One region of the Pedococcus sp. P2_E5 genome, then DNA from elsewhere that is predicted to be linked to it. Evidence: predicted binding sites of a transcription regulator. Region 1 holds the regulator's gene; each other region holds the start of a gene.
The links. Region 1 encodes Rex, which represses fermentation and respiration genes when NADH is low (regulators of the CRP and FNR family bind a similar motif). Its sites were predicted from a motif close to CTTGTGAANNNNTTCACAAG; they were not measured.
Positions count from the first base shown of each region.

Region 2: a site for Rex is predicted at 2,506-2,525, ahead of AC1DVZ_RS12935 (geranylgeranyl reductase family protein). Genes of this name have one in related genera too.
Region 3: a site for Rex is predicted at 1,846-1,865, ahead of edd (phosphogluconate dehydratase). Genes of this name have one in related genera too.

Region 1 covers NZ_JBFUEP010000015.1:11,746-16,307, forward strand. The annotation lists gene hemC (hydroxymethylbilane synthase) at 1-811, opposite strand, end outside; gene AC1DVZ_RS06730 (glutamyl-tRNA reductase) at 808-2,118, opposite strand; gene AC1DVZ_RS06735 (redox-sensing transcriptional repressor Rex) at 2,115-2,831, opposite strand; gene AC1DVZ_RS06740 (glutaredoxin family protein) at 2,968-3,240, opposite strand; gene AC1DVZ_RS06745 (HAD family hydrolase) at 3,381-4,190, shown strand; gene AC1DVZ_RS06750 (sigma-70 family RNA polymerase sigma factor) at 4,480-4,562, shown strand, end outside.
Region 2 covers NZ_JBFUEP010000034.1:28,661-33,222, forward strand. The annotation lists gene AC1DVZ_RS12920 (NADH-quinone oxidoreductase subunit C) at 1-14, opposite strand, end outside; gene AC1DVZ_RS12925 (NuoB/complex I 20 kDa subunit family protein) at 11-640, opposite strand; gene AC1DVZ_RS12930 (NADH-quinone oxidoreductase subunit A) at 661-1,023, opposite strand; gene AC1DVZ_RS12935 (geranylgeranyl reductase family protein) at 1,157-2,491, opposite strand; gene AC1DVZ_RS12940 (demethylmenaquinone methyltransferase) at 2,605-3,327, opposite strand; gene AC1DVZ_RS12945 (isochorismate synthase) at 3,403-4,562, shown strand, end outside.
Region 3 covers NZ_JBFUEP010000029.1:1,736-6,297, forward strand. The annotation lists gene edd (phosphogluconate dehydratase) at 1-1,782, opposite strand, end outside; gene AC1DVZ_RS11185 (phosphate-starvation-inducible PsiE family protein) at 1,963-2,457, shown strand; gene pdxH (pyridoxamine 5'-phosphate oxidase) at 2,553-3,230, opposite strand; gene AC1DVZ_RS11195 (hypothetical protein) at 3,295-3,696, shown strand; gene AC1DVZ_RS11200 (oxygenase MpaB family protein) at 3,693-4,562, shown strand, end outside.

The DNA of each region.
Region 1 (4,562 bases):
CACCCACGAAGGCCCGCAGGGACAGCTCGAGCCCGTCCTCACCCTCGACGATCTCGGCGAGTGCTCCGACAGGTGCCGAGCAGCCTGCCTCGAGCGCCGCGAGCACAGCACGCTCAGCGGTCACGCACGCGCGGGTGTCGGGGTCGTCGAGGACCGCGACCGCGTCGCGGGTGGTTTCGTCGTCGGCCCGGCACTCCACGGCCAGTGCGCCCTGGCCGGGGGCCGGCAGCATCTGGAGGGGGTCGATGGCCTCCGCGACGTCCGCCAGCCGCCCGAGCCGGGCCAGCCCCGCGCGCGCCAGCACGACACCGTCGAGGGCGCCGTCCCTGACCAGACCGATGCGGGTGTCGACGTTGCCGCGGATGTCCTTGAACGACAGCCCGAGTCCGAGGGCCGCGAGCTGGGCGACGCGGCGCGGCGAACCGGTGCCGACGACCGCACCCTCGCCGAGCTCACCCAGGGTGCGACCACCGGAGGAGACGAGCACGTCGCGCGGGTCCTCACGGACCGGGAGGGCCGCCACGACCAGGCCGGGCTCGGGCGTGGTCGGCAGGTCCTTGAGCGAGTGCACGGCGAGGTCGACCTCGCCCGCGAGCAGGGCCCGCCGCAGCGCGGCGGCGAACACCCCGGTCCCTCCCATCGAGGCGAGCGAGGCGGTCGAGGTGTCTCCCTCGGTGACGATCTCGACCAGCTCGACGGCATGGCCTCGGGCGCGCAGCTGGTCGGCCACCCAGGTGGACTGGGTGGTGGCCAGGGGGCTGCGGCGGGTGCCGAGACGCAGGGCGAGGGGTGCGGCGGCAGGTGCGCTCACGGCATACCTCCACGCTCGGGCGGGGGCACCGACGCGGTGACGGCTTCGCCGGGGCGCAGGTCGAACAGGTCGCGCAGGGCCTGCGCGTAGTCGGCGCCCTCACCGCCCACGGCGCGTTCCTTCATGCGGACGGTGGGCGTGTGCAGCAGCTTCTCGACGATCCGGTGGACAGCGAGCTGGACCTCGGCACGGGTGACGTCGTCGAGGTCGGGGAGCCGCTGGTCGAGCCGGTTCAGCTCGCCCGCGACGACGTCGGCGGCGTGCGACCGCAGCGCGGCCACGGTCGGCGCGACCGTCTCCGCCGCCCGCGAGGTGAGGTATGCCGCGACCTCACCGATGACGAGGTCCGCCACCTCACGCACCTGCGGCGGGGTCTGGCCGCCGGAGAGCTCCTCGCCCAGCGCACCCAGACCCGCGAGGGTCACCCCGCTCAGCGAGGCGACCTCGGGGGCGACGTCATGGGGAAGGGCGAGGTCGATGTAGGCCTGCGGGCGTCCGGCGCGGGCCACCTGGGCGTCCCCTGCCGTCGCGAGGTCGACGACCACGCCGGTCGACCCGGTGCACGAGATGACGACGTCGGCGCCGGCGAGGGCGGCAGAGAGGTCGTCGAGCGGTCGGGCGGAGCCGCCGGTGCGCTCCGCCAGGCGGATCGCCTTGGCCAGCGTCCGGTTGACGATGGTGAGTCCTGCGGCGCCGCGGCGCGAGACGGTCGTGGCGGCCAGCGAGCTCATGCCGCCGGCACCCACGACGAGGACCTTCAGCCCGGCCAGGGATCCCAGCTCACGTTCGGCGCGGGCCAGTCCCGCCTCGACGAGGGAGACGCTCACGGCGTCGATCCCGGTCTCGGTGTGGGCGCGCTTGCCGACCCGGAGCGCCTGCTGGAAAAGGGTGTTGAGCGCGGGGCCGGCATGTCCGGCCTTCTGCGACTCGCGCAGGGCGGTGCGCATCTGACCCAGGATCTGGGCCTCACCCACCGCCATCGAGTCCAGACCGCAGGCCACCGTGAACGCGTGCGCGATCGCCCGGTCCTCGTAGTGCACGTAGAGGTGCTCGTGCAGCTCGTCGCGACCCACGCCGGTGACCTCGGTCAGCGCGTCCGAGATGTCGGTGACCGCGCCGTGGAAGGTCATCGACTCGGCATAGACCTCGGTGCGGTTGCACGTGGACACGACGATCGCCTCGGTGAGGTTCTCGCGGCCGGTGAGGCTGGCGGCGAGCGCACGGCGTCGGTCGGCGTCGAGCGACATGGCCTCGAGCAGGGGCAGCGGCGCGGTGTGGTGGGACAGGCCCAGGATGACCAGGCTCATCGGCCGACCGCCTGCGCGACGTGGTCGAGCGCGCCGTCGGCGACGTGGTCGAGCGCGCCCTCGGCCGCGAGCGCCCTGCGCTGCTCGTGGAAGGCGAGGATCTGCAGCTCGGTCGAGAGGTCGACCTTGCGGACGTCGACGTCCTCGGGCACGACGAGCACGCACGGGGCGAAGTTGAGGATCGAGCGCACCCCGACGGCCACGAGCTGGTCGGCGACGTCCTGCGCCGAGGCGGCGGGCGTCGCGATGACACCGATGGCCAGGCCCTGGTCGGCCACCAGCGACCCGAGGGCGTCCATGGGCTGCACGGTGATCCCGGCGATCTCCTGCCCCAGCAGGGCGTCGTCCTGGTCGAGCAGCGCGACGACGCGGAACCCGCGCGTGGCGAAGCCGCTGTAGGCCGCGAGCGCGTGTCCGAGGTTTCCCATGCCGATGATGGCGACGGGCCAGTCCTGGGTGAGGCCGAGCTCGCGGGAGATCTGGTAGGCGAGGTGGTCGACCTCGTAGCCGACCCCGCGCACGCCGTAGGACCCGAGGTGGGACAGGTCCTTGCGGAGCTTGGCACTGCGGACTCCGGCAGCGGAGGCCAGCTCCTCGGAGGACACCGACGTGATCCCGCGCTCCGCGAAGCCGGTCAGGGCGCGGAGGTACTCGGGTAGCCGTGCGACCGTGGCGTCGGGAATACCCCGACGGGCGCTCGGGTCGGCAGACACAGTCTCTTCCGGCTCCTTCTCATCACGGGCAGTCCGCGCCTGGCTGGAGCGGATGGGAGCCTCGCCAGATTACGCTTTTGTGAACGGATGCACAAAGTCACAAGCGACCGTCTCACCAAGCACGTGAGCCACGTCACTACGTGCTCGTGAGCGCGCTCCTCAGCCGGGTCTCGTCGACCCGCCAGTAGTCGTGCTGGCGCCCGTCCACGAAGGTGACCGGGATCTGCTCCCAGTACTGCTCCTTCAGCGCGGGGTCGTCCTCGATCGACAACTCCGCCCAGCCCACGCCGAGCTCGGCGGCAACCCGCTCGATGACGGCCCGCGCCTCCTCGCACAGATGGCACCCGGGCTTGCTGACCAGGGTGATGCGGGGGGCGGCCGGGGAGTCTTCGGTGGAGTCGAGGGACACACCGTCAGCGTATGCCGGGTGGTCGCCTTCCCCGGCACCGCACGAGGGGAGGCATGACGGAAGCAGGCGACGCGCTGTGCACTGCCCCAGACGTCTGGGGCAATGCACAGTCTCCTCGCCGCCACCCTAGGCTGGCCGGCATGACCGAGCGGGCCCGCGAGCTGGACCAGGCGCTCACCATCCCGCGAGACCCGACCGCCGCCGCGTTCTTCGACGTCGACAACACGGTGATGCGGGGAGCGAGCATCTGGCACCTGGCACTCGGCCTGTGGCGCCGGGACTTCTTCACCGTGCGCGACGTGAGCGCCATGGCCTGGAAACAGCTCCGCTTCGCCGCCCTCGGGGAGAACCTGCAGCACGTCGAGCAGATCCGGGAGCAGGCGCTGGGTTTCATTGCCGGCCACTCGGTCGCCGAGATCGGCGCCATCGGTGAGGAGATCTTCGACGAGGCGATGCACGACAAGATCTGGCCGGGCACCCAGGCGCTGACCCGCATGCACCTCGACGACGGCCAGGAGGTCTGGCTGGTCACGGCGACGCCGGTGGAGGTGGCCCAGGTGATCGCCGACCGCCTGGGTCTGACCGGGGCACTGGGTACGGTCGCCGAGTCGGTCGACGGCATCTACACCGGTCGCCTATCGGGCGAACCCCTGCACGGGGTCGCCAAGGCGACGGCGATCGAGGCGCTGGCTGCCGAACGTGGTTTCGACCTGAGCCGGTGCGCGGCCTACTCCGACTCCGCCAACGACATCCCCATGCTGTCCCTCGTGGGCCACCCGTGCGCGGTCAACCCGGACGGCGCCCTGCGAGACCACGCCAGGGCCAACGGCTGGACGGTCCGCGACTACCGCACCGGGCGGCGAGCAGCCAAGGTCGGCGTCCAGGCGGTGGCCGCCACCGCGCTGGCCGGGGCCCTGGCAGCTGCCGCGACCCGCCGCCGCTCGCGCTAGCGGCGCGCCCCGACGCCCCGACGCCCCACCCGCCCCACGAGACCTCCTGGGCACCGCGGCATACCGGGATGTCACGGGATGTGTCGCAGGTCTCCTGACAATCTGGCCGATATCGGGGAAACTGTCGGTTCAGGAGGCCCTCATCCGGATTCGTGCACCACGCAGCGCCGCGAGACGACTCGCGGTCCCTCGTCCTGCCCTCCGGGCCGGTCGACCTGCTGGTGTCAACGGTCCGCTCTGGGCAACGAGCCGCCCGGCCCTCGGTTACGCCACGGCGGGCGACCACGGCATGGGAGCAGCCACCGCGGACTTCCTCGGCACGCTGCGGGTGCTGCTGAGCCTCGCTGGAGACGCGGGCACGACAGGCACGGC
Region 2 (4,562 bases), on a different contig from region 1:
TCCTTGTCGCTCATGCGACACCGCCCTGCGCCACGTCGGTGCCGTGCAGGTGGCCGTGCGCGTGGGTGTGACCGCTGCCGGCGCCCTGGGCGAGCAGGCCGGTCATCTGGTGGGTTGGCGTCGCGGACAGGGCCGCCGCCTCGGCGGCACGGGCGGCCGCGACGCGGTTGACGCCCAGCTTGGAGTTCTGGATCTGCTCGTGCAGCGTGATGATCGCGTTGAGCAGCATCTCGGGGCGGGGCGGACAGCCGGGCAGGTAGACGTCGACCGGGATGATGTGGTCGACGCCCTGGACGATCGCGTAGTTGTTGAACATGCCACCGGAGCTGGCGCAGACACCCATCGAGATGACCCACTTGGGCTCGGGCATCTGGTCGTAGACCTGGCGGACGACCGGGGCCATCTTCTGGCTCACGCGACCGGCGACGATCATCAGGTCGGCCTGGCGCGGGGTGGCGGAGAACCGCTCCATCCCGAACCGGGCGATGTCGTAGTCGGGCGTGCCGACAGCCATCATCTCGATGGCGCAGCAGGCCAGGCCGAACGTGGCCGGCCAGACCGAGCTCTTGCGCATGTAGCCGGCGACCTGCTCGACCGTGGTCAGCAGGAAGCCCGCGGGCAGCTTCTCTTCGATTCCCATTACTTGGTCCTAGTCCCTCGTCAGTCCCACTCGAGGCCGCCGCGGCGCCACACGTACGCGTAGGCCACGAACACGGTCAGGATGAACAGCACCATCTCCACGAGCGCGAACAGGCCGAGCTGGTTGAAGGCCACCGCGAACGGGTAGAGGAACACCGACTCGATGTCGAAGATGATGAAGAGCATTGCGGTCAGGTAGTACTTGATCGGCACGCGACCACCGCCGGTGGCCTGGGGGGTCGGCTCGATGCCGCACTCGTAGGCGTCCAGCTTGGCGCGGTTGTAGCGCTTGGGGCCCGAGACCGCCGCGGCGCCGACCGAGAAGACGGCGAACCCGCCACCGATGGCCAACAGGAAAAGCAACGGGACGTAGGGGTTGCTCATCGCCGTGCCACTCCCTTTCTGTGATCGCTACTGCCGTGCGTGCGTCTGCCGTCGTCCCTGCCGACTGTGGCACCGGTCACATCCTTGCGGTGCGGCCCAATCCTAGGGGCGCTGCCAGAGATTGCACGCCGGGTCATGCGTCCGGGGCCATCTTGGACATGGCGGTGATGAGGCGGTCGCTCGCGTCGCCGCCGTGCGGCTCCGCGAGGTTGGCCATCACCTTCAGGAGGAACTTCATCAAGGTGGTGCGGGGCAGCCCGTACTTGGTGGCCAGACGCATGATCTCGGGGTTGCCGATCATCTTCGCGAAGTACCGGCCGAGGGTGTAGTAGCCGCCCAGCGCATCGGCCATGACCTTGGGGTAGGACTGCAGGACGCGCTCTCGCTGGGCGTCGGTGCCGCGCGCGAACGCCTGCGCGATCACCTCGGCCGCCAGTCGCCCCGACTCCATGGCGTAGGCGATGCCCTCACCGTTGAACGGGTTGACCATGCCGCCCGCGTCACCGACCAGCAGCAGTCCGTTGTCGTAGTGCGGCTGGCGGTTGAAGCCCATCGGCAGCGCCGCGCCGCGGATCGGGCCGACCATCGTCGCGTCGTTGTAGGTCCAGTCCTCGGGCATGGTCGCGACCCAGCGACGCATGACGTCCTTGTAGTCGGTCTTGCCGAAGGCGCTGGAGGTGTTGAGGATCCCGAGGCCGACGTTCGAGGTGCCGTCGCCGACGCCGAAGATCCAGCCGTAACCGGGCAGCAGGACCTTCTTGCCGTTGTCGTCCGTGGACCACAGCTCCAGCCAGGACTCGAGGTAGTCGTCGTCGTGGCGGGGGCTCGTGTAGTAGGTGCGGACGGCCACACCCATGGGGCGGTCCTCGCGCTTCTCGCGGCCCATCGCCAGGGACAACCTCGAGGAGTTGCCGTCCGCGGCGACGACCAGCGGCGCGGCATACCGGAGCTCGGGGCCGGTGGCGCGGCCCTTCTCGTCCATGGCGCGGGCGGTGACGCCGACGATGGCGCCCTTGCCGTCCAGGATGGGGCCGGTGACGTTGGTGGCCTCGCGCAGTCGCGCACCGTGCTTGACCGCGTGCTTGGCGAGGATGTCGTCGAAGTCCTGCCGGGTGCGGACCAGGCCGTAGGGCGGGAAGCTCGCGAGGTCGGGCCAGGGCAGGGACAGGCGCATGCCGCCGCCGATGATCCGCAGGCCGTGGTTCTTGATCCAGCCGTCGTCCTCGGGCGTGGGGATGCCGAGGGTGATGAGCTCCTTGACGGCGCGCGGGGTGAGCCCGTCGCCACACACCTTCTCGCGCGGGAAGCTCGTCTTCTCGATGACGAGGACGTCCAGCCCCGCCATGGCGAGGTATGCCGCGGTGGCCGATCCCGCGGGACCGGCGCCGACGACGATGACGTCGGCGGTCTCCGTCGGAGCCCCGGCCACCGAGATGCCTCCCGCGGCCTCGCTGATGGTGTCTGTCACGCCTGCCTCACCCGCTTGTGAACGTCTTCACGAACTTCAAATGCGGAGTCTATTCCCGACCCGCCGTGCGGTCACCAGTTAGGCGACCCTTACCGAGGGATCAGGGGCGACCCTTACCCATCCTGTCCGGCCGGACCGGGCTGGGCTGGCTTGGTTGCCCGGTGGAGGGCCACGATGCCGCCGGTCAGGTTGCGCCAGCTCACCTCGCTCCAGCCCACCGACGAGATCCGCTCGCCCAGCTCGCGCTGGGCGGGCCAGGCCTGGATCGACTCGGCGAGGTAGACGTAGGACTCGGGGTTGCTGCTGACCTTGCGGGCGATCGGGGGCAGCGACCGCATGAGGTACTCGCTGTAGACCTTGCGGAACGCGCCGTTGACCGGCTGGCTGAACTCGCAGACCACGAGCCGGCCACCGGGCCTGGTCACCCGCAGGAACTCCCCCAGCGCCCCTTCGACACCAGCGACGTTGCGCAGGCCGAACGACATCGTCACCGCGTCAAAGCTGTTGTCCGCGAAGGGAAGCCGCATCGCGTCCGCCGCCGTGAAACCCAGGTCGGGGCGCCGCCGGTTGCCCACCCGCAACATGCCGAGGGAGAAGTCGGCCGGCACGACGTTGACGCCGTGGTCGGCGAACGGCTCGCTGCTCGTGCCCGTGCCCGCAGCGATGTCGAGCACGGTCTCACCGGGTTGGGCGGCGACCGCCTTGAGCACCGCTCGACGCCACAACCGGTCCTGACCGAGGGAGAGGACGTCGTTGGTGAGGTCGTACCTGCCGGCCACGTCGTCGAACATCGCGGCGACGTCGCGGGGATCCTTGTCGAGGCTGGCGCGGGTCATGTCGACATCCTCGCACCCGCCGAGAGGACCTCCTGTCGCGGACCTCGCCCACGCCCGCCGTAGGCTTTCCCCGACATGACCAGCCTTCCCACGCCCCAGCCTGCGAGTCGACCCCACGGCTCGCCCGTGGTCGCCCGCACCGTGGCACTGCACGACCCCGGCATGCTGCTCACGCTCCTGCCGGACCGCACGGACCCGGCCGAGCTGTTCAGCTGGGTGCGTCGCGGCGAGGGCCTGGTCGGGTGGGGTCGCGCCCTGGAGTTCACGGCCGTCGGCCCGGACCGGTTCGAGCGGGCCGAGGCGTGGTGGCGCGACGTCGTCGATGGCGCGGTCGTGCGCAACGACGTCGCCCTGCCCGGCACGGGGCCGGTCGCCTTCGGGTCCATCTCGTATGCCGCGGACTCACCGTCCGGCGCCACCCTCGTCGTCCCCGAGGTGGTCGTGGGTGCGCGGGACGGGCGGTGGTGGGTGACCACGATCGGGACCGGCGACGAGCTGCCCACACCCGTCATACCCCAGCAGTCACAGCCGCGCGAGCCGTCTGGCGTGGCGTTCGCGGACGGTGCGCTGCCTCCGGCCCAGTGGGCCGGCGCAGTGGAGCGGGCGGTCGAACGCATCACCGGCGGCAGCCTCGACAAGGTGGTCCTGGCCCGCGACCTCCAGGTCAGCGCCGAGGCGCCGATCGACGCCCGCTGGCTGCTGACCCGGCTGGCCCAGCGCTACGACACGACCTGGGTCTTCGCGGTCGACGGGCTCGTCGGCGCGACGCCCGAGATGCTGGTCCGCCTCGAGAAGGGCCTGGTCACGTCCCGGGTCCTCGCCGGGACGATCCGCCGCACCGGTGACGACGAGCACGACCTCGCGCTGGCGGCCTCACTGGCCCGCTCGAGCAAGGACCTCGAGGAGCACGAGTACGCCGTCCGGTCGGTCGCCGACGCCCTGCGCCCGCACTGCTCGTCGATCAACGTGCCCGAGGCGCCCTTCGTCCTGCACCTGTCGAACGTCATGCACCTGGCAACCGACGTCGCCGGCGTGCTCGCGGACCACGCGACGTCGCTGACCCTCGCCGCGTCGCTGCACCCGAGCGCGGCGGTCTGCGGCACCCCCTCGGCCGCGGCCGACGACCTCATCACCGAGCTCGAGGAGATGGACCGGGGCCGCTATGCCGGTCCGGTCGGCTGGATGGACGCGACCGGCGACGGCGAGTGGGGCATCGCGCTGCGGTGCGGTGCCTT
Region 3 (4,562 bases), on a different contig from region 1:
GGCCCGCATGGACGCGAACAGCTCGCGCCCGGTGCCGACCCCCTCTGCGCTGACGCGCGGCGACGGGACCCGGGCCGCGAACTCGTCGTCGTCGACGAGGACGTCCAGCCGACCGGTGAGAGAGTCGACCCGGATGACGTCGCCGTCCTGGATCTTCGAGATCGGCCCGGCGTGCACGGACTCGGGAGTCACGTGGATGGCCGCCGGGATGGCGCCCGACGCCCCGCTCATGCGGCCGTCGGTGACCAGCGCCACGGCATACCCACGCTTTTGGAGCACTCCGAGTGAAGGGGTGAGGGCGTGCAGCTCGGGCATCCCGTTGGCGCTGGGACCCTGCTCGCGGATCACGACGACCACGTCGCGGTCGAGCTCGCGCCGGGAGAACGCCTGGAGGAAGCCGACCTGGTCGGTGAAGACACGCGCTGGAGCCTCGATGACCCGGTGCTCCTCCGCGACGGCCGACACCTTGATGACCGCGTGACCCAGGCTGCCGCCGAGGACGCGGAGCCCGCCGTCGACGGTGAACGGGTCGTCGGCCGGGCGAAGGACGGCCGGGTCACCGGATTCCGTTGCGGCGTCGACGAATCCGAGCTGTCCGCCGATCATCACCGGCCGCTGGGTGTAGCGCCGCAGCCCTGGTCCGGCGACGGTCAGCACGTCCTCGTGCAGCAGTCCGTGGTCGAGCAGGGTGCCGATGAGGAACGGCGTGCCGCCGGCTGCGTGGAAGTGGTTCACATCGGCGGGGCCGTTGGGGTAGATCCGGGCGATGGACGGGACCGCGGCCGACAGGTCGTCGAAGTCCTCCCACGTCAGGTCGATGCCCGCTGCGGCTGCCATCGAGATGAGGTGCATCGTGTGGTTGGTCGAGCCGCCGGTCGCCAACAGGGCGACGACCCCGTTGACGACCGTCTTCTCGTCCACGACCTGGCCGATGCCGTACGGCGCGTCGGACGCTGCGATCTCGGCGACCCGGACCGTCGTCGCCGCCGTGAGGGCCGCGCGCAACGGGTCGTCGGGGTGGACGAACGCCGCTCCTGGGAGGTGCAGTCCCATGACGTCCATGAGCATCTGGTTGGAGTTCGCCGTGCCGTAGAAGGTGCAGGTGCCGGGCGAGTGGTACGACGCCACCTCGCTCGCGAGCAGCTCGTCGCGCCCGACCTCCCCTGCGGCAAACGCCTTGCGGGTCTCGGACTTGTCGGCGTTCGAGCGGCCCGAGGCCATCGGGCCGGCCGGCACCAGGGCGGTCGGCAGGTGGCCGAACGACAGGGCCCCGGCCACGAGCCCGGGCACGATCTTGTCGCAGACGCCGAGCATGAGGACGCCGTCGAACACGTCGTGGCTGAGTGCGATGGCGGCCGACATCGCGATGACGTCGCGGCTGAACAGGCTGAGCTCCATGCCCGCCCGGCCCTGGGTGATGCCGTCACACATCGCAGGCACGCCACCGGCCACGCGGGCGACGGCACCGACCTCGCGGGCGGTCTGCTTCATCGCGGCCGGGTAGTGCTCGAACGGCGCGTGCGCCGAGAGCATGTCGTTGTAGGACGTGATGATCCCGAGGCTGACACCGGTGTCGGCCGCCATCGTGGTCCGGTCGCTGCCGCCGCACGCGGCGACCGCGTGGGCGAGGTTGGAACAGCCGAGGTCGGTGCGCGCCGGGCGCAGGCTCAGCTCGGAGGCGGCGCGAGAGATGCGTTGCAGGTATGCCGTGCGGCTGGCGCGGCTGCGGTCGGTCACCCGGGCGGTGACGTCGGCGACGACGGGGTGGATGGCGGGCGCCATGGGGCTCCTGAGGGGATTCGGCGGTCGGGGATGGGACCGCGCGAACGGCTCCGTTGGCGTGCGCGTGTGATTCAGTTCACAAGTGTGACGGCGGCCGGGGATCCGGCAATGGCCATCCCGGCATACGGACCAGTAGCCACCCGGGTGACGGATCACCGCAGGTCGGACAGGATGTCCGTCATGACGGACTGGATCGAACGAACCATCGAGCGGGTCGAGAACGTCATCTACCTCGCCGTGGCGGTGATCCTGTTCGCCGTCGCCTCCGTGGTGATCGGCAAGACCGTGCTGACCTTCGGGGACCTCGGCACCGGCGGGGTGGTCGAGGTGGCCGCCGACATCCTCGACCTGCTGCTGCTCGTCTTCATCGTCGTCGAGCTTCTCTTCGCGGTACGCACCACCCTGTCCAGGCGTGAGCTCGTGGCCGAACCCTTCCTGCTGGTCGGCATCATCGCCTCGATCAAGGAGATCGTCGTGCTGTCGGTCAAGGCGCCCGACCTGCTGGGCAAGCCCGAGTTCGCCGACACGCTGCGGCTGATGGGGCTGCTGACCGGCACGATCATCTTCCTGGCGCTGGCGTCGTTCCTGTTGCGCCGCAAGGAGCGAGAGCCCAGCGAGGGCGCCAACTCCGGCCACGGCGACACCGAGGTCCAGACCCAGACCCACCCCTCCTGACCCTCTGCCACCCCTCCTGACGGGTCGATGTAAACCCGCCGGTGATCCCCGGCGTTTTTACATCGACCCGAGGACGGGGGCGAGGGACAGAGAGGTCAGGGCTGGCGGCGGGACAGCGTCCAGGCGGCCGGCTCGTCCAGCGAACCCTTCGCGACCCTGCTGAAGACGAGACGGTCGTGCAGCCGGTTGCGCCGGCCGCCCCAGAACTCGACCTCGTCGCACAGCACGCGGTACCCGCCCCAGAAGTCGGGCACGGGCACGTCGTCCGCGTTCCCGCGGTCGGGGAACTGCGCGGCATACCTGGCGTAGGCCTCCTCGAGGCCGGCGCGACCCTCGATCGGCTGGGACTGTCGCGAGGCCCACGCGGAGATCCGGGACGCCCACGGCCGTGACCCGAAGTAGCCCGCCACCTCCTCGCGAGAGACCTCCTGCGCCACTCCGCGGAACCGGATCGCCCGGAACATCGCCGGCCAGGTCAGCGAGGCGGCGATCCCACCGGTCGCGGCGATCTCGAGACCCTTGGTGGACTCGGTGCCGGTGACGAAGCCCGGTCCGCGCTCGTCGAAGAAGCGCATCAGCACGGTCCGCACGTTGGGCCGCCCGGCGGCGTCGACGGTGGCGACGGAGAGGGCCAGCGGTTCCGGGACGTCGGACTGCGCCTGCGAGCGCTCGACCGCCTCGTCGACCCAGCGCCTGGCCTGCTGCCACGGCGTCGGCGCGATGTCGCCCTCGGAGATCCCTTCGCCGCTGTAGTCAATGCGATCAGTGTCCACGTGCCGCACATCTTCCATGGGTCGAGATTAGGGTGAAGGCCGGACCAGTCGTCAGGGAGGCAGCATGCCCAGCAAAGGCAAGGCCGTCGGCAACCTCGTGAAGTGGGGCGTGAAGTACGGCCCCCACGTGGTCGTGCTGGCCCAGCAGGCCAAGGAGCCGGCCATGAAGGCCGCCCAGACGGCGCTGGACCGGCAGCGGGCCCGGCGGCGGGCGATCGAGCACGCGGCGACGGTGCGCGAGGGCACGGTGCTCAAGACGTTCGACCCGCGGGCCGACCACAGCGAACCCGTGTGGGTGGTCTTCTCGGCCGACGACCCCATCGCCGCCCACCCCACCTCCACCACTCCGCTCGCCGAGCTGATCGCCAACAGCGACCTGTCGACCCGCGTCCGCCCGGCCGACCTCCCGACCCCGGCCGCACGCCTCAAGCAGCTCCCTCGCCGCCGGACCGGACGCTCGCGATGACCCTCCTGGCGCCGATGGCCGACGGGGCTCGGCGCCAGCTCGCCCACGCGCTGCGCTCCAAGGTCGCCGGCTCCGACGCCCAGGCCAAGGCCGAGCGCATCTGGGGCGCCGAGGGCCCACGCTGGTTCACGCCCGACGACCCGATCTGGCGGGTGCACGCCGACGCGGCGATGTTCCCCGGCGGCATCCGTGCCCTCCTGCTCCAGTCCCTGCACCCGCTCGCGATGGCGGGCGTCGCCGGGCACTCGGGCTACAAGGGCGACCCCTGGGGACGGCTGCAGCGGACCAGCGAGTTCCTGGCCACCACGACCTTCGGCACGATCGACCACGCGCAGGAGCAGATCGCGCGCGTGCGGTCGATCCACGACCGTGTGCGCGGCAAGGCGGCCGACGGTCGCGCGTACTCCGCCGGCGACCCGCACCTGCTGGCCTGGGTGCACGCGACCGAGGCAGACAGCTTCCTCACGGCCTACCAGCGCTACGCGGTGTCACCCCTGAGTGACGCCGAGGCCGACCTGTACGTCGAGCAGGGCGGCATCGTCGCCGGCGCGCTCGGCGTGGTCGACCCACCCAGCACCGTGGCCGGGCTCAAGGCGTGCATCGAGGCCTACCGTCCTGAGCTCGAGTCCACCGCGGCCGCCCGCGAGGCGGCGCGCTTCCTGCTCGTCCACCCGCCGCTGCCGCTGGCAGCCCGACCCGGGTATGCCGCGTTGGCCGCTGGTGCCGTGGCCATGCTCCCGCGGTGGGCCAGGCAGCCGCTGCGGCTGCCGTGGCTGCCCGTCACAGAGCGCCTCGTCGGACGGCCGCTGGGCGGGGTCGCCACGTCGACGGTGCGGTGGGCGATGGCCGACGCGACCGACGAACGC